4 regions of the Shimia sp. R11_0 genome follow, and region 2 is predicted to be linked to each of the others. Evidence: riboswitches for the same ligand, from Rfam matches in the RefSeq annotation. Region 2 holds a riboswitch; each other region holds the start of a gene.
The links. A riboswitch is a leader RNA that binds a small molecule or an ion and turns the genes downstream of it on or off. The one in region 2 is predicted to bind cobalamin.
Positions count from the first base shown of each region.

Region 1: another riboswitch for cobalamin. It lies ahead of J7382_RS11035 (hypothetical protein); the one in region 2 lies ahead of J7382_RS10305 (aromatic ring-hydroxylating dioxygenase subunit alpha).
Region 3: another riboswitch for cobalamin. It lies ahead of J7382_RS06660 (DUF1636 domain-containing protein); the one in region 2 lies ahead of J7382_RS10305 (aromatic ring-hydroxylating dioxygenase subunit alpha).
Region 4: another riboswitch for cobalamin. It lies ahead of J7382_RS15855 (DUF1636 domain-containing protein); the one in region 2 lies ahead of J7382_RS10305 (aromatic ring-hydroxylating dioxygenase subunit alpha).

Region 1 is NZ_JAGHQY010000004.1:363,476-368,935, reverse strand. It holds gene J7382_RS11040 (sulfatase-like hydrolase/transferase) at 1-1,483, shown strand, start outside; cobalamin riboswitch at 1,718-1,918, shown strand; gene J7382_RS11035 (hypothetical protein) at 2,037-2,339, shown strand; gene J7382_RS11030 (thiamine pyrophosphate-binding protein) at 2,522-4,180, opposite strand; gene J7382_RS11025 (DUF1036 domain-containing protein) at 4,482-4,949, shown strand; gene J7382_RS11020 (LysR family transcriptional regulator) at 5,051-5,460, shown strand, end outside.
Region 2 is NZ_JAGHQY010000004.1:202,053-207,512, reverse strand. It holds gene J7382_RS10315 (ABC transporter ATP-binding protein) at 1-898, opposite strand, end outside; gene J7382_RS10310 (GntR family transcriptional regulator) at 1,132-1,809, shown strand; cobalamin riboswitch at 1,948-2,152, shown strand; gene J7382_RS10305 (aromatic ring-hydroxylating dioxygenase subunit alpha) at 2,262-3,488, shown strand; gene J7382_RS10300 (hybrid-cluster NAD(P)-dependent oxidoreductase) at 3,494-4,573, shown strand; gene J7382_RS10295 (nucleoside triphosphate pyrophosphohydrolase family protein) at 4,643-5,029, opposite strand; gene nrdF (class 1b ribonucleoside-diphosphate reductase subunit beta) at 5,029-5,460, opposite strand, start outside.
Region 3 is NZ_JAGHQY010000002.1:439,922-445,381, forward strand. It holds gene J7382_RS06645 (iron ABC transporter permease) at 71-1,063, opposite strand; gene J7382_RS06650 (ABC transporter substrate-binding protein) at 1,103-2,056, opposite strand; gene J7382_RS06655 (ABC transporter ATP-binding protein) at 2,075-2,854, opposite strand; gene J7382_RS06660 (DUF1636 domain-containing protein) at 2,851-3,258, opposite strand; cobalamin riboswitch at 3,361-3,571, opposite strand; gene mobC (plasmid mobilization relaxosome protein MobC) at 4,016-4,372, shown strand; gene J7382_RS06670 (relaxase/mobilization nuclease domain-containing protein) at 4,369-5,460, shown strand, end outside.
Region 4 is NZ_JAGHQY010000008.1:62,933-68,392, forward strand. It holds gene cobN (cobaltochelatase subunit CobN) at 1-225, opposite strand, end outside; gene cobW (cobalamin biosynthesis protein CobW) at 232-1,323, opposite strand; gene J7382_RS15855 (DUF1636 domain-containing protein) at 1,324-1,704, opposite strand; cobalamin riboswitch at 1,782-1,998, opposite strand; gene cobO (cob(I)yrinic acid a,c-diamide adenosyltransferase) at 2,039-2,656, shown strand; gene J7382_RS15865 (metal-dependent hydrolase) at 2,659-3,129, shown strand; gene J7382_RS15870 (Lin0512 family protein) at 3,126-3,473, shown strand; gene J7382_RS15875 (Lin0512 family protein) at 3,470-3,814, shown strand; gene J7382_RS15880 (cobyric acid synthase) at 3,816-5,264, shown strand; gene J7382_RS15885 (GlxA family transcriptional regulator) at 5,307-5,460, opposite strand, start outside.

The sequences.
Region 1 (5,460 bases), 160 kb from region 2:
TGCCGATCAATGGCGGGGAGATTGCCTTGGCCTTGCTGGGCACGGTGTGGTGAAAACGCCGCATACGGATGCCTTGGCCGCAGAAGGCACAGCATTTTTGCAGCACTATTCCGCCGCTGCGCCATGTTCGCCAGCCCGTGCGGCGATGTATACGGGGCTGTGGCAGATGAACAATCGCGGGGTGGCCAATGGCTCCCCTTTGGCGCATCGTTTTGACAATATGGCACGCGCGGCGCGACGGGCTGGTTATCGACCAACTCTTTTTGGATACACTGATATTTCTGCGGATCCGCGCAGCCATGCGCCAGAAGATCCTGCCTTGAAAACCTATGAAGGCATTCTGCCCGGATTCGAAGTGGAGCAGGAGCTTATCGGCAATGCTGCGCCTTGGCGACGCTGGCTAAAATCACTGGGTTATGGCCCTGAGGTGACTGAAACGCCCTACCAGCTGGCGGAGCAAGAAGGTGAGCGCATTTCTACCGCGCCGACTGGCTTTGCGGCGGAACATAGTCAAACAGCGTATTTGACAGGGCGTTTGATTGAGTGGGTAGAGGAGCAGCCGTCTGATCAGCCATGGTTTGCGCATTTGTCTCTGATCCATCCACATCCCCCATTCGGAGCGCCTGCGCCTTATAACACGATGTATGCGCCAGAAGAGGGGCCAGGGTTTGCGGAGCAGGAAGAGGAATTGGCCAAGCATCCAGTGATTTCGCTCTTGAAACGCAACACTCGGGTCTCTGACTATGTCCCGGGCGCAGAAGCGGCGCTGGACGAGTTGACGGAAGCAGATTTCAGGCGCATTCGGGCGGTCTATTATGGCTTGATCTCCGAGGTGGATGCACAAATCGGCCGTTTGATGGACCGTCTGAAAGAGCTGGGTGTTTGGGACAATACGCTTGTCATCTTAACCTCTGATCATGGTGAGATGATGGGAGATCATGGACTTTTGGGTAAGGGTGGATTTTTCCCGGAAAGCCAGCATATTCCGTTGGTTATGCGGCTTCCAGGTGCGCCAGCTGGCCAGGTCTGTGAAGGGTTGACGTCGGCTATTGATCTGATGCCTACCTTGCTTGAGTTGTGGGGCGTTGAGCCCAGCAATTCACTGGATGGACGCAGTCTGATGCCTCAATTGCAGAATGCGGGTGCGCCACCACGGGAGGCTGTGTTCTGGGAGTTTGATTTCCGGTCCAACTGGCCTGCACCTGAGGGCGTCGAGCCGCGCGACTATGCTCGGGGCTCTCACTTGCTTGCACGCCTTGGTGCGGAGGCTTTGCAAGTGCGATGCCCCAATGCGCCTGATCTTCTGTTTGATCGAAAGAAAGATCCAGGCTGTACGCGCAACGTATTGAATGATCCGGATTATATCGATTTGCGCTTGAAAGAAGCTGAGGCTCTGATTGCGGATCGCATGCGCGCCAATGAGCAGACTCTTTGCAATCTGCGCCTGTCTGATAATGGAGCGACGGACCTTTTTGGCACCTAGGGTTCGATCAAAATCAGTGTGAGTCGGCGGTTGTTTTGTGCCGACTCACGGCTCTCAGACGATGGTTTGGAGCGCCGCTCGCCCTCTGTTTGATCTTGTGAAGCTACGCGCGGAAAAGATCTTGTTTGATGTAAAATATCAATATGCATCAGGTGTTTGCGTTAGTGGGTCTGGGTGGGGTTTGCGGAAATTCTGCAGGTGCAAAGAGTTTTTCTGGACCTGTTAGAGATGGCGTGGCAGAAGGGCTTTGATGGTGCCGCTTTTGGGAGTGGCTGAAAAGGGAACGTGGTGCGAGCGAGAGCTCAAGGCCACGACTGCCCCCGCAACTGTAAGCGGTGAGCGTACTTGAAAAATACCACTGGGCCTCTGCCTGGGAAGGTTCAAGAGCGTGATGACCCGTAAGTCAGGAGACCTGCCATCTCCGGCGCGGTTCCCGCGTCGCAGTCACTCAAACCCAGGCGGGGTGCCTTGGGCAGCAGAGACATCGTGATGGATCCAACTGGGCCGATGACATCGCTGTTCTTTATGGCACGCCGCAGGCGCGGAGGGCGCTATGCTGTTGGAAAGCACACTTAATACGTTGCAAACACGTACAGAATCCCCAAGACGAGCGGAAGAGCTCGGGACTTTGGGCTATTTGCAGTGGTTGGCTGGACTGCCTCGGAATGTCGGCTATCCGAAAGAAGCGGAGCGGGCTTTGGAGATGGCGGAAGCTTTTGAAGATACTGATCCGGCGGTGCAGGCGTTCTGTGCGCTGCTGCGGGAGTCGCTTCGGAATCCTCTGCAGGTTCTGTCTTTGGATATGCCCGAGCGCAGGCGTCGTGGTGGGGCAAAAGCGCGGCGTCGGATGGTGTAATGCGCTGCCCCGGTCGGGGGCGCCGCGCCACATCTGGGGCTGTTTTAACTTTTCTCACGGTCCAAATGGCACGTCGGTATTGCGTCGGTTTCCCGTCAGTATCGCGCAGGTGCGTTGTTTTGCCCGAAAAAACTGCGGGGCGGCGTTAAGACAATTCACGCCGCCCCGCACAGTTGTTTCATTCAGTTGTCAAGCTCTTCGAGCTGGGCCATCGGACCGAGTGCCTTGGGATCAATGCGCAGCTCGATGATGGCGGGGCTGTTGGCCGCGCGCGCTTGTGCCAGCGCATCGCGGAATTCGGCGTCTGTTTCTGCAACCGCGCCAAAGGCACCGTAGCTTTGGGCCAGCTGTGCAAAGTTGGGGTTGAACACAGTGGTGCCGCTGGGCCGTTTGGGGAACTTCTTCTGCTGGTGCAGGCGAATGGTGCCATACATGCCGTTGTTGGAGATCAGCACGATCAGATTGGCGTCCTGTTCGCAGGCCACACCAAATTCCTGCATGGTCATCTGAAAACAGCCATCGCCAGCAAGGCAGATGACTTCCTGCTCTGGGCGTTCCAACTTGGCCGCAACAGCGGCGGGCAGACCGTAGCCCATTGAGCCGCACGTCGGCGCTAGCTGGGTGCCGAAATCGCGATAGCGATAGTAGCGATGGAGCCATGCGGCGTAATTGCCCGCGCCATTGGTGAGAATGGCATCATCGGGTAGCACCTCGTTGAGGTGCTGGATGACATTTTCCATCTTGAGCGCACCGGGGGTCTCCACCGGTTGTTGCCAGGCTTCGTAATCGGCGCGGGCCTGGGTCACACGGGCGCTGGGCGCGACAGCAGGCTGATCGGCGACGCGGGCGGCAAGCTGGGCCGCAAACACGCCGGCATCGGCGGTGACGGCATGGGTGGGATGATAAACCCGCCCCAGTTCATTGGCATCAGCATGCACATGCACAAGTTTCTGCGTCGGGGTTGGGGCGGACAGTAGTGTGTAGCCGCTTGTGGTCATTTCGCCCAGACGTGCGCCAAGGCAGAAGATATAATCTGCATTACGTACACGCTCGGCGAGTTGGGGATTGATGCCAATGCCCACATCGCCCACGTAGTTGGGGTGGCGATTGTCCAGATAGTCCTGACAGCGGAAGGTTGCGGCCACGGGCAGATCCAGTTTTTCGGCAAGCGTGCCGACGGCCTGTGCGGCCTCTGGTGTCCAGCGGCCGCCGCCCAGCAGCACCAGAGGATTCTGCGCGGCTTGCATCAGAGACAGAACCTGATCGACGTCGTCGTCATGGGCTTTGGCAGAAGGGAGCGTTGCTGCAGGCGCAACGGCGGCGTCACAGGGAGATGACAGCATGTCTTCGGGGAGGGCGAGCACAACCGGGCCAGGACGACCGGACATGGCGGTGCGATAGGCGCGTGCGACATATTCGGGGATGCGATCCACACGGTCAATTTCGGCCACCCATTTGGCCAAGGGACCAAACATGGCGCGGTAGTCGACCTCTTGGAAGGCTTCGCGATCCCGTTGATCGCTTGCGACCTGACCAATGAAGAGGATCATTGGCGTGCTGTCCTGAAACGCCACGTGCACGCCGGAGGAGGCATTGGTGGCACCGGGACCACGTGTCACAAAGGCCACGCCGGGTTCCCCGGTGAGTTTGCCGTGGGCATCGGCCATCATCGTGGCGCCACCTTCCTGACGGGTGACGATGTTTTCGATCCCCGCATCATAAAGGCCATCCAATGCGGCCAGAAAGCTCTCGCCGGGCACGCTGAAGACGCGTTTGATGCCTTGTTGTTCCAGTGCGTCTACCAGCACTTTGCCGCCGTGTTTTGAACCTTGCACGGTCATTCCCCTTTTGGTCATTCGCGCGGATGTTATGGCGGGCGTTTGGCGGGTTACAAGGGCTGCGTTTTAAAAATGCCCTTGCGGCACTTTGTGGAGAAGAAGAGGGGCGCACATGCGCCCTCTGCTCCAGACAGGCGTCGCGCCATGCGAAGTGAGGGTCGAGCCGGAAAGACAGAAGGTTTTGCCGAAAATTGCCTTGATATTACTTTTGGTTGCGTGATGCGGTGCTGTCATTTTAGAAAAACACATGGACTGAAAGGCCGCGACGTATTGTGTTGGGGTAGCACTGGGGAGATTTTTGAACATGGGATTGAAATGGGTCACACAGCTGGCTGTGGTGGCGGTAATGCTATTGCCGACTGCCGGGGTTGCCAGTGATCGAGACAGAGCAAGCGGGCGACACGATGATTACTCCGCCACGATTTGCAATGAATCCGGCTCAAAGATCTATGTGGCCTATGCCTGGCGGGTGAACGACACCGATGAGTATCGGACCCTGTTTGGCTGGCGCAATATTGAAACGGGTGATTGCTCCACACTTTTTGAAGGCAATTTTGGCCAGTATTCCAACAGCTATCTTTATTATTATGCGGAAGATGATGATGGGTACTACTGGAGCGGCAACGCAGAGACAGAACTCTGCGTCCCAGAGTATAGGTTTGAGCGGGTACTTTATGACGATTATACCTGTGATGATGACGAAGAGCTGGTCGAATTTGGCGTGAAGGAAATCACCTCTGAGCGTCCACATTACACCCTCACTCTGGAGTGAGTGCCGGCGCTGATCCGAGAGGATCGGCGCTTTTGCGTTGCAGGATTGCCTGTCAGCCCTCACTTAGTGTCGCAACGCTTTGGTGATCAAGTGAGGGCCTTATGGATACAGATAGTCTGCGCCTCTTTGTGCTTGCGGCGGATAAGCTCAACATCAGTGCAGCAGGACGCAAACTTGGGCTGGCCCCTGCTGTGGCCAGTGCGCGGCTTGCCAAGCTGGAACATGCGCTGGGCGCGGATCTGTTGCACCGCTCCACGCGCAAGGTTTCCCTCTCGCAGCAGGGCGCGGCTTTCTTGCCTTATGCGCGTGAGATGCTTGCGCAGGAGGAGGCCGGTCTGTCGGCGCTGGGGCGGGGAGAGGAGACACCCAAAGGGGTGTTGCGATTCACCGCGCCCAGTACATTTGCGCAGCTCTATATTGCGCCGATCGTGCATAAATTTTTGGCGCGGTATCCGGAGATTACCCTCGATCTGCGACTGTCTGATCTGGTGTATGATCTGATTGAGGGCAG
Region 2 (5,460 bases):
GGTCTGACAAAAGCGCGGTGACTTCCTGATCGCCGGGGATGCTCGCGGTGAGCGCCACATGGGTGCCCTGATATTCAATGGCGGTGACCGTTGCCGGCAGCCGCGCTGCGCCCGCCGGGCGAATTTTTAGCGCATCGGTGCGGATGGCAATCTTGCCCTCTGGCATGGTCACCACATTGTGGGAGCCCAGAAAGCGCGCCACGAAGGCCGTCTTTGGGGCTTCAAACACGGCCCGGGTGGCACCCGCCTGCTCAATGCGGGCGTTGTTCATCACCACGATCTCATCAGCCAGCGCCAGGGCTTCGTCCTGCCCATGGGTGACATGGATGAAAGTGATGCCAAGTTCGCGCTGAAGCTTGCGCAGCTCGGCGCGCATCTTGATGCGCAGGAACGGGTCCAGCGCTGACAGCGGTTCATCCAGCAGTAGCACCTCGGGTTTGGTGATCAGCGCCCGGGCCAGCGCCGCGCGCTGCTGTTGTCCGCCAGAGAGCTGCGCGGGCAGGCGGTCTGCGAGGGGCAGCATGTCCACCAGCTCCAGCATTTCATTGGCGCGGCTCTTGCGCGTTGTGGCATCTGTGCCCTGCATCTTGAGGCTGAAGGCCACATTGTCGCGCACGCTCAGATGTGGAAACAGCGCATAATTCTGAAACATCATCGCGGTGCCGCGTTTGGCCGGGGGCAGATGTGAGACATCTCGTCCGCCCAGCAGAACGGCGCCATCAGAGACGGATTCATGCCCGGCGATCATGCGCAGGGTAGAGGATTTGCCGCAGCCTGACGGCCCCAGCAGACAGGCATAGGTGCCCGCGTCAAAGTGATAGGAAATCCCCTCCACAGCCACGGTCTCGCCGTAACGCTTCACAAGGCTCACCAATTCAAGATCAGGTTTCAAGGTCATGCGACACCCCCAAGGTTAGGAAAACCTTGAGTGGCAACACTTCTCAAAACCAAGATTATTCGTGAAATGCGCCGATGCGCTCCTCAGAGAGTCTTGGATTTTGTGCACGCATTCCTGCGGTTGTGTATTTTTGAGGCTAAAATTGTATACAATCTGATTTTTGGTTGCACACAGTCTTGAGGTTGGCAAAAAAATTTGCACCGGTGAGGGGCGTGACTGATATGAACCCCGGTATGACCCTGCAGACTTCAAACCTAGACCAAATTGTTGGACAGCTGACCGAAGCTGTGCATGAACACCGCATCCTGCCTGGTGCCAAATTGCGCGAGGATGAGGTCGGAGAGATTTTTGGGGTCAGTCGCACCATTGTGCGCCAAGCCCTGCGTGCCATGGCGCATGAGGGGCTTGTCACGATTGAGCGCAATCGTGGTGCCTTTGTTGCGCGCCCCTCTATCAAGCAGGCGCGGGAAGTCTTTGAAGCTCGGGCCTTGCTGGAGCCCCAGACCGCTCGCGCCGCCGCAGAGCGCGCCACGCCTGAGGACATCGCGCAGTTGGAGCGGCACATCACAGCCGAACATGATGCGCTTAAGCGAGGCGAAGCCGGGGTGGCGCTGAAGCTGTCCGGCGACTTTCATCTGTCGATTGCCCGCATTGCGGATCAGAAGATCATTGAGGACTTCCTGCGCCAGTTGATATCGCGCTCCTCGCTGGTGATTGCGCTTTACTGGCGGCGGCGCAATGCGCTGTGTGAAAGTCACGCGCATCATGCGCTGATCACTGCCTTGGGCGCGGGCGATGGGGATGGGGCAGAAGAGCTGATGAAAGGGCATCTGCTGGATTTGTTCACCCAGCTGGACCTGCGCGAATACGATCCTGCCCCGACCTCTCTGCGAGACGCCTTGGGCAAATAGGGGTGTAACGACAGCTACGTCTGTCGTGACGTTTCGTAAAAGAGACACACGTAAAACGGTATTTTGCCATGCACAAACAGTCGCAGCGTTTTTGCGTCTTAGAATGTCGTTAACATTCAACAAAACCCAGACCCGTGGCCTAGGGTTGCCCTGTAAGGTGCCGCCTCGTCAGTTTGATGGGGTGGAGAATTGGGAAGCCGGTGAAACTCCGGCACTGCCCCCGCAACGGTAACAGAGACGAGGTTCGGCAAACGACCACTGGGAAGAGGATCCCGGGAAGGTGCCGCAACCGGGCGAAAGCCGCTCTGAAGTCCGGAAACCAGCCTTGCAGATATGTCAAACCGCGGGTGGCGGTGGGGGCACTTGGCTCGGCTTCGTTCCTCTTCGGTGCCGCCTGTGTCTCCTTTGTCACTTGCTCAAGCAAGGCCGCGGGGCGCGGCAGGAGAGCCAAAATGAGTCATATTCACACCCTGCTGGCGCGTCGAAACCCAGGTCATGCGCTGGAGCAGGCTTTTTACACCGATCCCGAGGTGTTTCAGACCGATCTGGAGGCCATTCACTACCGCACCTGGCTGTTTGCCACCGCGGCCTGTGAGCTGGAAAAACCGGGCAGCTATGTCACCTATAATGTGGGCGCTTACCGTGTGGTGATCGTGCGCGGGGCCGACAATGAGATCCGCGCCTTCCACAACACCTGCCGCCATCGCGGCTCGGTGATCTGCAAGGCCGCCAAGGGCCATGCGCCCAAGCTGGTCTGCCCGTATCACCAGTGGACCTATGAGCTTGACGGCTCACTCCTCTGGGCGCGTGACATGGGGCCGGAGTTTGACCCCACCAAACACGGGCTGAAAACCGTGCATTGCCGCGAACTGGCGGGGCTGGTCTATATCTGTCTGGCCGAAGACGCTCCGGATTTCGCCGCCTTTGCCGAGACCGTGCGCCCCTATCTGGAGGCCCATGATCTGGGGAATGCCAAAGTGGCCTATGAGAGCTCCATTGTCGAAAACGGCAACTGGAAGCTGGTGTGGGAAAATAACCGTGAATGCTATCACTGTGGCGGCAACCACCCGGCACTGTGCCGCACCTACCCCGATGATCCCAGCGTGACCGGTATTGGCGAAGGCGGTGAAACACCGGATCACCTGCAGGCACATTTTGATCGCTGCGAGGCCGCAGGCCTGCCCGCCAATTTCCACCTCAGCGCAGACGGGCAATACCGCGTGGCGCGTATGCCTTTGAAAGAAGGCGCGGAAAGCTACACGATGGATGGTAAAACTGCCGTGCGCCCATGGCTGGGGCGTGTGCCGTTTTCCGATGCGGGCGCGCTGTTGCAGTTCCACTACCCGACCACATGGAACCATTTCCTTGCGGATCACTCCATCCTGTTCCGGGTCACCCCGATCAGCCCCACAGAGACCGAAGTGACCACCAAATGGCTGGTGCACAAAAACGCGGTGGAAGGCCGGGATTATGATCTCAAGCGGCTGACCGAAGTCTGGATGGCCACCAATGATGAGGATCGCCGCGTGGTCGAGGACAACCAGCAGGGCATCAACAGCCCGGCCTATGTGCCCGGCCCCTATTCCCCGACACAGGAATCCGGCGTGCTGCAGTTTGTGGAATGGTATTGCGCAACATTGGCCACCCATCTGGCCCCCGGCAGCATGGCAGCGGAGTGACCCCGATGAAAGACCTCACCACCGCCCCCGCGATCTGGCGTGACAGCGAAATGCTGGAATGTGTGTCGATTGTGCCGGAGATGCCCAACACCGCCAGCTTCACCTTCCGGGCCCCATCGGGCGCGCTGTTTGCCTATGATGCGGGCCAGTTCCTGACCCTGGAGATCCCCGCCCCCGGTGAGCCCGGCGGCGTGGTGCACCGCACCTATACGATCTCCTCCTCACCTTCACGCCCACGCTCGATCACCATCACGGCCAAGGCACAGCCAGACAGCATCGGCACCCGCTGGATGCTGGACAATCTGCGCCCCGGCACCCGGCTGAAAGCGATTGGTCCGGCGGGGCTGTTCACCAATGCCAAGAGCCGCGCGCGCAAATATCTGTTTATCTCTGCTGGCTCAGGCATCACCCCGATGATGTCCATGACCACCTGTATGTGGGATGAAGGGCAAGAGCTTGACGCGGTGTTCATCAACTGCGCCAAACGCCCCTCGGAAATCATCTTTCGCCAGCGGCTGGAACAGATGGCCAGCCGCACCCCCGGTCTGGATCTGAAATTTGTGGTCGAAGAGCCGGACCCCTATACCCCGTGGACCGGCTATCAGGGCCAGTTCAACCAGCTGATGCTGGGCCTGATGGCGCCGGATTATCTGGAGCGGGAGGTCTATTGCTGTGGGCCGGAGCCCTTCATGACCGCGGTGCGCGAAGCGCTGGCTGGTCTGGGCTTTGACATGGACAACTACCATCAGGAAAGCTTTGGCGCGCCAGTGGAAACCGAAGCCGAACAGCCCGCGCTGGATGATGTGGTGCCTGATGAGGACAGCAAGGCGGAAATCCATTTCGCCACCTCCGATGTCACCGCAAAAGTGGCCGAAACTGAAACCGTGCTCGCCGCCGCGCGCTCGGTCGGGCTCAACATCCCCTCAGGCTGTACCTTCGGCGTCTGCGGCACCTGCAAGGTCAAAAAGACCGAAGGCGAGGTGCATATGGTCCACAACGGCGGCATTTCGGACGACGATATCGAAGCCGGTTACATCCTCGCCTGCTGCTCCAACCCGATTGGGAAAGTGGCAGTAGAGGTCTGAGCCCCCCGCTCTCGGGCTCTAAGGAAGGCCCGGCAGACATGCCGGGCTTTTTTTATTCTGTGGGCGAGATCAGCCGTCTTTCAAAAACTGCCCGAGGTCCGGCGGGCGGAAATCCGGCCCCTTCAGTACTTTGCCATCTTCGCGCAGCACGGGGCGGCCGTCAGCCCCCAGTTTGGACATGTTGGAGGCATGCACCTCTTCCATGCCCGCCTGTTTGATCCCATGCAGGCCAAACTCCAGAAAGGTGCCGTCCAACACATATTGGATGTCACACAGTGCATCGAGCACCTCGACCATATCGTCCGCTTCCACGGCTTCGCGCAGCTCGGCGACCTCTTCTTCAAGGATCGCCAGCCGCATCTGCGCGCGGTCGTTCGGAATGGCGGGTGTGTCCACCACGGGCACATCAAAGGCCTCGTGCCATTCCTTCACAAGCGCAAGCGTGTCGCGGGACATCAGAAATCCCAGTCTTCGTCTTCTGTCGCGACCGCTTTGCCGATCACATAGGAAGAGCCCGAGCCGGAGAAGAAGTCGTGGTTTTCGCTGTCCGGGCTGAGGGCGGCGAGAATGGCAGGGTTCACCTCAGAGACTTCCGGCGGGAACAGCGCTTCAAACCCGAGGTTTTGCAGGGCTTTGTTCGCGTTGTAATGCAGGAAGACTTTCACATCCTCGGTGAGGCCCAGCTCATCATACAGCTCTTCAGTGTATTCGTTCTCAATGCCATAAAGCTCAAACATCAGTGCGAAGGCATAATCCTTCAGCTCCTGCTGCTCCGCTTCGGTGCGTTTCTCATAGCCGCGCTGGAATTTATAGCCCACATAATAGCCATGCACCGCCTCATCGCGGATGATCAGACGGATCAGATCGGCGGTGTTGGTCAGCTTGGC
Region 3 (5,460 bases), on a different contig from region 2:
ACTGGCACTGCGCGGAGCAATCGACAGCGCACCATCATCGGCCAATCTCATCAATACCGCGGGCATGGCGTTACTTCCGGCGCAACAGCAAAATGAAAAACAGCCCCCCAACAAAACCCGTCAAAATGCCAATCGGCATATCTTCGGGAGCCATAATCGTGCGTGCTCCGATGTCTGCCCATGTCAGGAAAATCCCGCCAAACAGCGCCGAGACAGGCAACACCCGGCGATAGTCTCCCCCCACAATCAATCGCACAACATGCGGCACCATCAGCCCCACAAATCCGATCATGCCCGAAAAGGCCACCATCACACCGGTGATCAAGGCGCTGACGACAAATACGGTAAGGCGAAACCGCCCCACCGCTATGCCAAGCGTGCTCGCCGTTTCATCGCCAATGGTCATTGCGTTCAGCTTGGAGGCCTGTAGCCAAAGCCACAACCCGCAGGGCATCAAAACCGCCAAAGGGTAAATCAAATGGGACCATTGCGCCAAGCCAAGCCCCCCCAGCATCCAGAAAACCACCGTATGGGTTGCTTTGGGATCCCCCAGAAAAATCAGAATATTGGCACAGGCCATGATGACGAAAGATATCGCGACCCCAGTCAACACCAGCCGGTCCGCACTCATGGCCCCAGCCCAGCGTGACACCATCAGCACAAGCAACGTCGCCAGTAGCGCACCACAAAAGGCCAGAATGGGCACTGTGAGCAATCCAAGAAACAAACCGGTGTGCAACAGCGCCAGAATGGCCCCAAAGGCACCGCCTGAGGAAATCCCCAAGAGATGCGGATCCGCAAGGGGATTACGGGTCACAGCCTGCAGACAGGCCCCAACCATAGCCAGCCCTGCCCCCACCATGATCGCCAGAAGCGCACGTGGGAAGCGGATCTCCCAGACAATAGCCGCGCGTCCTTTGGACCAGGTGGGCTCACCAGACCAGAGGCCAAGTTTATCAAAGAAGATGCCCCAGACTGTTTCAATGGGCACCGCAATGGCGCCCACCGAAATTGCAAAAGACAAGGACACGCCCAATACAGCCAAACCGGCAACCAGGGCCATCCAAATGGAAATGCCCCTCCGGGCGTGTGCAGTTGTCATTTAGTTGCTCGCAACACCTTCAGCGTTCCAGAAACCCTCGGCGAGTTTCTTCACGGCGTTGATGTTGCGCGGACCTGGGGTGGCTTCCACATATTCCAGCACAACAAACCGGTCATTCTTCACCGCATCAAGCTCTGCAAAGGCCGGGTTGTTCATCATGAAGGCACGCTTCTCTTCAGCAGTCACATTGCCATAGTTCACAATCACCACAACCTCCGGGTTGCGTTCCACAACCGCTTCCCAGGTCACCGTACCCCAGCTTTTTTCAAAGTCGTCCATGATGTTGGTCCCGCCAGCCGCTTCGATCAGCGCCGTTGGCATCGCATAGAGACCTGCGGTAAACGGTGTGTCTTCGCCGCTGTCATACACGAACACACGCAGCGGCTCTTCAGCTGTCTCCAAATCGGCCGTGAAAGTCGCCAGATCGGCTTTGTAGCCATCCACAAGCGCCGCAGCCTTGTCTTCAACGTCAAAGATACGGCCAAGGTTCAGAATGTCATTATACATGTCATCCATGCTGACTTTGGCTTTTTCACCAACGTGGATGCAGCTTTCTGTCAGCTCATACACTTTCACGCCAAATGGCTCCAGCGTCTCTGGTGTCACTTCGCCGCCCACCTTCATGCCGTAGTTCCAACCGGCAAAGAAGAAATCTGCATCCGCACCGACGATCACCTCTTTGGAAGGGTATTTCGCGGACAGTTCTGGCAGGGCTTCGACACCCGCGCGCATGTCTTCATCCAGCGTCTTCCAGCCGGAAATGCCGGTATAGCCAACCATGCGATCTGCCAGACCCAGCACCAGCATCATTTCGGTGAGGTTCACATCGTTGGAAATGGCGGCCTTTGGTGGTGCGTCAAAGCTCACGGTACGGTCGCAGCTTTTAACAGTGGTTTCCGCCATTGCCGCATTTGCAGCCAGCATCACACCAAGTGCAATGGGAACATGTTTCATAGGTTTGGTCCTTTGGTTTTAAGAAAGTTGGAAAGTGAGATGCGCTTTGCCGCTCAGGCTCAGCTCTTCGCGCTGCGCTTTGACTTGAAAGGTGTCAGACACGCGATTGGCACAGAGCACCTCCTGCGGCGTGCCATATCCTTGTGGCTGGCCGTTTTTCAGCATCAGGATGCGGTCACAAACGTCCGCCGCCAGATTGAGATCATGCAAAGAGGTCACAATCGTCAGATCCAGCTCCCGGATCAGGTCCAGCACTTCGAGCTGATGACGGATATCCAGGTGATTGGTCGGCTCATCCAGCACCAGCAACTCTGGCTCCTGTGCCAGAGCCCGCGCCACCATCACACGCTGACGCTCCCCTCCGGAAAGCGTGGACAGGCTTCTATGGGCCAGACGGTGCAGATCCATCCGAGCCATCGCCGCTTCAATGATCTCTCCGTCCCGCTCTCCGGGGGTGGAAAATCCCAGCCGATGCGGCACGCGCCCAAGCGCCACAATCTCTCCCACAGTCAGGGCGAAATCGGAGGGCTGTTCCTGCAAAACCGCAGCAACTTTGCGCGCCAGCGCTCTGGGGGCCATCTGGCGCACTGATTCCCCGCCCACAAGAATGTCTCCAGAGAGAGGGCGGTGGTAGCCATAAATCATACGCAGCAACGTTGTCTTACCGGCGCCATTTGGCCCAACAATACCCATCACCTGCCCTTTGGAGAGATCAAAGCTTGTGGCCTCCAAAAGCAACGGATCGCGACGTCTCGGCGCCCAGGTTGCCTCTCTTACGGACAAAGCAAGCTCCGTCATGACACGCGCTCCAAACTCTCTTCCAACGCCATGATCGTTGCCGGGATACGCGCGAGCGTGCTCTTGCGCAAACGTCTCGGGCGATCAATGGAACTGCACCAGCCATCATGCAAATACGCGTATTGTTTGGCAAAATCGACCAAGGCATCGATGTCGTCATCGCTTTGGATATCGCCGAACAGATAGGAGGCCTTGCGCGTGGCGTGATAGGCCACCGTGCACACGCGGTCACAGCCCGCCAGACAGGCGGTGCCAGAAATTTCAAAGTCTTCTGGAATGCTGTCGCCAGCTTCCGAAATCGCGCGGCGCAACTTGGCAATCAGCTCATAGCCGGGCCGACAGTCTTCGCCCTTATGGCGACAAGAGGTGCATACAGTGATGCGATGAGATGTGTTGCGGGTCATTTCGCCCTCCGCGAAAATGCGAGGCGCGCGTAGAAACCCATCATGTCAACGGCGCAAGCCGAAAAAGCCATCTTGGCCTCCTTCCGGAACACCCCGCCCGGTTTGAGTTAAAATCAAGATGGCAGGTCTCCTGACTTGCGGTGTATGGCTTGCCTCACCTTCCCAGACCCGATCGATCCAGTGGCGCTTTGAGGCTTGCACACCGCCTACAGTTGCGGGGGCAGTCACGGAGTTGGCATAGGGTGCCGCACCGTATTCCCTTTTCATCTCAGGGTCGCATAAACCCGTGAGAACCATCATTCGCACTCAAACCGTGTCTTACAGATGTTGTCAATCACGCAAATCGATCTTTGCATGGCATGTCTTGGCCTTTGAGCACATCAAACCCATCCCCCAAGCATCGCACCACATCGATTCTCTAATGTCCCGCTTTGAGGCCCCCCTCCCCCAGAATCGCGCCCCCTCCACCAAAGCGCCTCAGAATAAAGCAGCAAACATCAAAGCCATCCTGTGTGCTCCGTGTGTGTGCCAAAATGTGCTGCACAACACGAGAAAAGAGGAACTAGGCCGCTGTTTTACAGGGGATGCCAACGATTTTCCGGAAGATGATGGTGCGCAACGAAAGAGCCAGTTCGAACGGCATTTCAAGCGACTTCGAAACGATTTCCTCGGCTGACATTGAAGCGGTTTTTGATGAGCTTGAGCGTTGGAATGACATTCTAAAAGACGACAAGACCATCTTGCGAGGGCCAAAGCCATGAGCCGCCCTGCCCCGTTTTCATTAAGACTGACCGACGAAGAACGCCAGAAGCTTGACGCTCAGGCTGGGGCGATGCCAGTCGGGTCATACATTAAGTCTGTGGTTTTTGCCGACGAAGCTCCAAAATATCGTAGTCGGCGGAAACCACCTGTTGCGGAGCAACAGCTCTTGGCTGAGGTTCTGGCGCGATTGGGTCAAACACGCCACGCTAATAATCTCAATCAAATCGCCAAACACCTCAATCAAGGCACATTGGTTGTCGATCCAGATCTGGAGGCCGATTTAAAACGCGCAGTTGCTGAGGTGGCATGGATGCGCGTGGCGTTGATGAAAGCGCTTGGGGTGGAAGAATGATCTTGGTTGCCTCTCAACGCTCTGGGGCAGTTCCCTTGGCAGACCATCTGATGAACGACATCGACAATGATCATGTTGAAGTAATCGAGATCGAGGGATTTATGGTCAATGATCTCCATGGCGCGTTCAAGGAAGCTCAGGCAATTTCCAAAGCCACGCGCTGCAAGCAGTTTTTGTTTTCTGTCTCTTTAAATCCGCCTGAACAGGAAATCGCATCCGATAAAGATTTCCGAGACGCGGCAGATCGCGTCGCCAAAGCGGTTGGCTTGGAGGATCAGCCTCGTGCCATCGTGGTGCATGAGAAAAACGGACGCCGTCACGCGCATGCTGTGTGGTCGCGCATTGATGCCCATGAGATGAAATCCGTTCAGATGTCGCACTTCAAAGCTAAACTGAGAGATGTGTCTCGCGATCTGTTTTTGGAGCACGGGTGGCCTCTTCCCGATGGGCTTGCCACATATGGCAACAAGAACCCGCTGAACTTCACACTTGCCCAATGGCAGCAAGCGCAGCGCCAAGGATATGATCCAAGAGAGATCAAACAGATCTTTCGACAAGCTTGGGAACGCAGCGATGGACTTAAGGGGTTTCAAAGTGCTTTGGCAGATCGCGGTTTTTATCTGGCGCAAGGAGACAGACGTGGTTTCATCGCACTTGATGTGGATGGAAACTTCTATTCCGTAAGCAAATGGGCAGGTGTCAAAGTCAAAGACGTCGCCACCAAGTTTGGGGATCCGACACAGCTCCCATCTGTCACGGAAACACAGAAAGCGCTTCGGGCGCGCATGACCGATCAAATAAAATCTTACATCCATCAGGTCAAAACCCGCCACGCAGAAGAAATGCACCCCTTCCTGAAAGCCCGTGCGGCAATGGTAGAGGCGCAACGCGCAGAGCGACTTCATGTCAACAAGCAGCAAAAACAGCGTTGGATCAAAGAAACCAAGGAACGTTCTGCGCGATTGAACAAAGGTTTGCGCGGGCTATTTGACCGGCTCACGGGAAAATCGGCAAACATCAGATATCAAAACGAACGAGAAGCCATGGCCTGTGCCAAAAGAGATCAACAACAACGTGACGATCTGATC
Region 4 (5,460 bases), on a different contig from region 2:
TGTCTGTTCCACGTAAGTGTCGACAGACAGAGGGTGTTTCAAAGCTGTCAGATTGGCCAGCCGCAGCGTGGGCAAATCCCCGTTGCTGCGGTGCCAGCCCGCCGCGAAAGCCCCCAGATCACTGTCTGAGAAAGACAGCACGACAAGATCGGCCGGGGTTTGACCCAGATCCATCGGGGTGTCGGCCTCATCAAGGCCATGGCTTTCGCGAAAGACTACATGCATGGCGGTTTAGTCTATCAGAGCTGCGCGGATCGCTTCGACATTTACGTCACCCTGTTCCGCAATCACGACCATGCGCCCCTGACGACCTTCCTCTGGTTTCCAAGGACGATCATACTGATGCCGTACACGTGCGCCAACCGCCTGTACCAGCAGGCGCATGGGTTTGCCGGCAACCGCCGCATAGCCTTTCACACGCAAGATATTCTGATCTTTGGCCATTTTTTCGATTTTGGCGGCAAATGTGGCCGGATCAGACTGCTCAGGTACATCCACGACAATGCTGTTGAACGCGTCATGATCGTGGTCGTGATCATGATGGTGATGCTCATCGTCGTGCTCATGGTCATGGTCGTGATGGTGATGATGGTCTTCGTGGTGTGACGGGCGCGCGTCGATGTCATCCTCCGCGGCTGCTTCCAATCCCAGAATCACGCGTGGATCCACCACGCCTTCTGCCACTTCCACCACAGGCAGGGTGCGCGGCGCGGCTTTCAAAACGATGTCTTTCGCCTTGGCCGTGCCTTCCGGGCCAGCAAGATCCGGTTTGGTCAAAAGCACGATGTCAGCGCAGTTGATCTGATCCTGAAACACTTCAGACAGGGGCGTTTCGTGGTCCAGACCTTCATCTGCCTCACGCTGAGCATCCACCGCGGCGACATTGCTTGCAAACCGACCATCTGCAACCGCTTCAGCATCGGCCAGCGCAATCACACCGTCCACGGTGATTTTGGAGCGGATATCGGGCCAGTCAAAAGCTTTGAGCAGGGGTTTGGGCAGCGCCAGACCAGAGGTCTCGATCAGAATATGCTCTGGGCGCGGCTCCAGTGCCATCAGGGCTTCGATGGTCGGAATGAAATCATCCGCCACGGTGCAGCAGATGCACCCATTGGCCAGTTCCAGAATGTTTTCAGCAGGGCAATCCGGGATGGCGCAGGATTTCAGGATCTCTCCGTCGACACCAACATCGCCAAATTCATTGACGATGACGGCAAGGCGCTTGCCCTGCGGGTTTTGCATCAACTCCCGCACAAGCGTGGTTTTACCAGACCCAAGAAAGCCGGTGATGACGGTGACGGGAAGTTTCTCAAGCGAGCTCATTTAGGTGGTCTCCAGTGGGGGAATGCGTGCAATGCAGTTTTTGCGGAAGTGTGTGGAGCGTTCGCGCCAAGGTACGAGACCGTCAGCGGTGGCTGCGTATTTCGTCACGCCTTCTGCGACAAGCGCCACATCCTCTGCGCCGGTAAAGTTGCCGTAGATATAGGTCCAGCGATCCGCGCCACCGCGCAGAGTGATGGAGCAGCCTTGATTGCAGTTGGAAAAACATTCAACGCCGCGCAATGTCACATTGTCCGGCAGCTCACTTGTTCCCAAAGCCTCAAACAGTTGTGTGCCGGGGCGCGGCCCTTCCACATCTGTCGGCTGTCCCGCACGGCAGGTGGTGCAGACAAGCAGTTCGACTGGAGCGGTTGCATCAGCCATGGTCATCAGTCCCTTTTCAGGAACGGGGGCACACGGGACACCTTTCTTCAGAGCCCGACACCGAAACACCCCGTCCGGTTCATGTCATTTCCGCTGGCAGGTCTCCCGGCTTGCGGATTTCAGGGACATGCCCTGACGGGCCGCCGGCCTTCCCGGAGTGCTCCAGTGGCTGTGGCGGACCTTTCCGGTCACGGTCGCGGGGGCGGCTGCGCTTTGGGCCTTGACGTCAGGCCCGTTTCACATTCCCTTTTCACCTGCTCAAAACGAGCAGAAACCAGCGACATTCCGAATGGGCAATGATCGCGGCTGTGTCAAGCGCGAACGGAGAGGCAGCATGTCTGAAAACACGGATCAGAACGAGCGTCACAAGGCCAAGATGGCAAAAATCAAAGCGGCACGAGACCGTATGATGGCCACCAAGACCGAAGAAAAAGGCTTGATCATCGTGCACACGGGACCCGGAAAAGGCAAAAGCTCTTCGGGATTTGGCATGATCATGCGCTGTATCGCCCATGACATGCCTGTGGCCGTGGTGCAGTTCATCAAAGGCGCGATGGCTACTGGCGAACGGGCCTTTCTGGAAGAGCATTTCCCTGAAGAAGTCAAATTTCATGTGTCAGGGGAAGGTTTTACCTGGGAGACGCAAGATCGCGAGCGTGATATTGCCAAAGCAGAGGCCGGCTGGGAGCTGGCCAAAGAGCTGATCCGAGATCCCAAGAACCGCTTCGTGATGCTGGATGAAATCAACATCGCGCTGCGCAATGATTATCTGAACATCGATGATGTTGTGGATTTTCTACTGAGTGAAAAGCCTGCGATGACTCACGTTCTTTTGACCGGGCGCAACGCCAAGCCGGAGCTGATTGAGGCCGCTGATCTGGTCACCGAGATGACTTTGCTGAAACACCCCTTCCGCGATGGCATCAAAGCGCAGGCGGGGGTGGAGTTCTAGCAGTGCTGATCGCGCATCTCCCCGCAGGATATCTTGCGGCCAAGGGAGCGCAGGGTGCTGGCGCGTCAAAAGCGGTTTTCTGGGGCATTTTGCTGGGCAGTATCGCGCCGGATTTTGACATGCTCTGGTTCTTTTTTGTGGATAGCCAAAGCACACATCATCACGACTACCTGACCCACAGGCCGATACTTTGGGCGGGTTTGCTCTTGTTTGGGCTTCTACTCCGGCGCCCGTTTCTGATCGCGGTGGGGTGTGGCGCACTGTTCCATCTGATGCTTGATAGTATTGCTGGTAAGGTAAGCTGGGGCTGGCCGTTTTTTGAGGGAGCGACGACGCTTGTGACGGTGCAGGCGACGCAGGGTCATTGGATAAAATCCTTCATGGCTCATTGGACGTTTAAGGTGGAATGTCTGATCGTGCTTGTTGCTGTGGCAGTGTATTTACGGTCAACTTTTAAAGGAAAATCAGAATGATAAAACGCCTTCTGACCGAATTTGGCATGGGGACTTCGCTGCGCCGTCAGGATTATACCGAGGCGGCAAGTCGCGCGGTGAAAGATGCGTTGTGGCACAATTCGATCAACCTCGCAGAGCTGTTTGGCAAAGACAAATCGGAGATGATCATCACTGTTGAGGTCGCGGTGCAGCAGCCGGAACAGCTCGACACAGAGGTGATCGCGGCGATCTTTCCTTATGGCCAAGTCACTGTAAAGGCGGTGAAAGGTGGGCTGGATGTGCCGCGCACGGATGGCGGCAATCCGACCGTGATGGCCAATGTCGCCATTTCCGTGGCGCTTGATGTGGAGGATGTGGCATGAGCGAGCAGCGTTTCATCATCGAAATGGGCATGGGCAACGACCAATACGGCCAAGACTACACAAAAGCGGCTGCGCGGGCGATTGAGGATGCCATTCGGCATTCGTCGATTCCGCTGTTTGCGGCTTTGGGCAAGGATCCCAAAGAGATGCGGGTGCAGGTGACCGTGGGCGTGCAAGCGCCAGAGCAAGTGGATTGCGCCGCGCTTGTGGAAAAACTGCCGCGCGGCCGGGCCGAAGTGAAGGCCGTGTTTGGTGGGATGAATGTGACCAATCCAGATGATGGCAATGTGCTGGTCATCGCCTCGGCGGCGGTGGAAGCGTTTTTGCCCAAGCAGGTGTGACATGAGCAAAGCGCTTATGATTCAAGGCACTGGCTCCAATGTTGGTAAGTCCATGCTGGTCGCGGGGCTGTGTCGGGCTGCGGTGAAACGCGGGCTGTCGGTGGCACCGTTTAAGCCACAGAACATGTCCAACAATGCGGCGGTGACCTCTGATGGCGGGGAGATCGGGCGGGCGCAGGCGCTGCAAGCGATGGCCTGTTGTAAGGCGCTGACGGTGGATATGAATCCGGTTCTGCTGAAGCCAGAGACAGATGTGGGCGCTCAGGTTGTGGTGCAGGGCAAACGGCTGACCACGGCAAAGGCGCGAGACTACGCCAAGCTGAAACCGCAGTTGATGGAGGCGGTGCTTGAAAGCTTCAACCGCTTGAAATCTAAAAACGATCTGGTGATTGTGGAGGGGGCAGGCAGCCCGGCAGAGGTGAACCTGCGCCGGGGAGACATTGCCAATATGGGCTTTGCGCAGGCTGCAGATGTGCCTGTTGTGCTGGCCGGAGACATCGACCGGGGCGGCGTGATTGCACAGGTCATTGGCACGCAGGCGGTGATCTCTGAGGAAGATGCCGTCAAGGTTGCCGGGTTTATGATCAACAAATTTCGGGGCGATCCCAGTTTGTTTGATGACGGCTATGACTTCATCAAAGAACGTACTGGATGGTCTGGGTTCGGCGTGTTGCCCTATTTTGGGGATGCGTGGAAACTGCCCGCAGAAGATGCGCTGGACATCAAAAATGCCAAGCGCGACGGGGGGCTGAAGGTGGTGTGCCTTGGCCTGTCGCGGATTGCCAATTTTGACGATCTTGACCCGCTGGCACAGGAACCCGGCGTGTCGCTGACCATGCTGCGCGCAGGCGCGCCGATCCCCGGCGATGCCGATGTGGTGATCATTCCGGGCAGCAAATCCACCCGTGGTGATCTGGCGTTTCTGCGTGCGCAGGGGTGGGATATTGATCTTGCCGCGCATGTGCGTCGTGGCGGGCATGTGCTTGGGATTTGTGGAGGATATCAAATGCTTGGCGTTTCTGTGCGGGATCCGGATGGGATTGAGGGGCCTACAGGGGAGACCGAAGGGCTGGGGCTCTTAAATGTGGTCACGGAGATGACAGCGGACAAGCGGCTGACCGAAACAGAGGCAGTGCATGTGGCCTCCGGGCAGAGCTTTTGTGGCTATGAAATCCACATAGGACGAACCGATGGAGAGGACCGTGCGCGCCCCTTTGCGCGGGTGGCTGGGCGTGATGAAGGGGCGGTGTCTGCGAATGGGCGGATCAGCGGCAGCTATCTGCATGGGATGTTTCGCGATGACGGGTTCCGCGCGGCTTGGCTGTCTGCACTTGGGGCAGAAGCGGGACAGGTTGGATATGACTCCACAGTGGAGGCTGTTTTGGACGATCTGGCGGCGCATATGGAGCGCCATCTGAATGTGGAGGCTTTGCTGGGTGTGGCTCGATAACTTCTTGCCTCCGGCGGGGATATTTACAGTCAAATGAAGGGTTTAGAGGTCTTTTCTTAGGGCGCGCACGGACGTGCCGTGGGCAGATTTGAAGGCGCGGGCGAAGCTTGTGGGGCTGGAAAACCCGGTCAGCAGGGCGATGTCGCGGACAGGAAGGGTGGTGTCCGTGGCCAGGCGCAGGGCCTCTTCCAGTCGC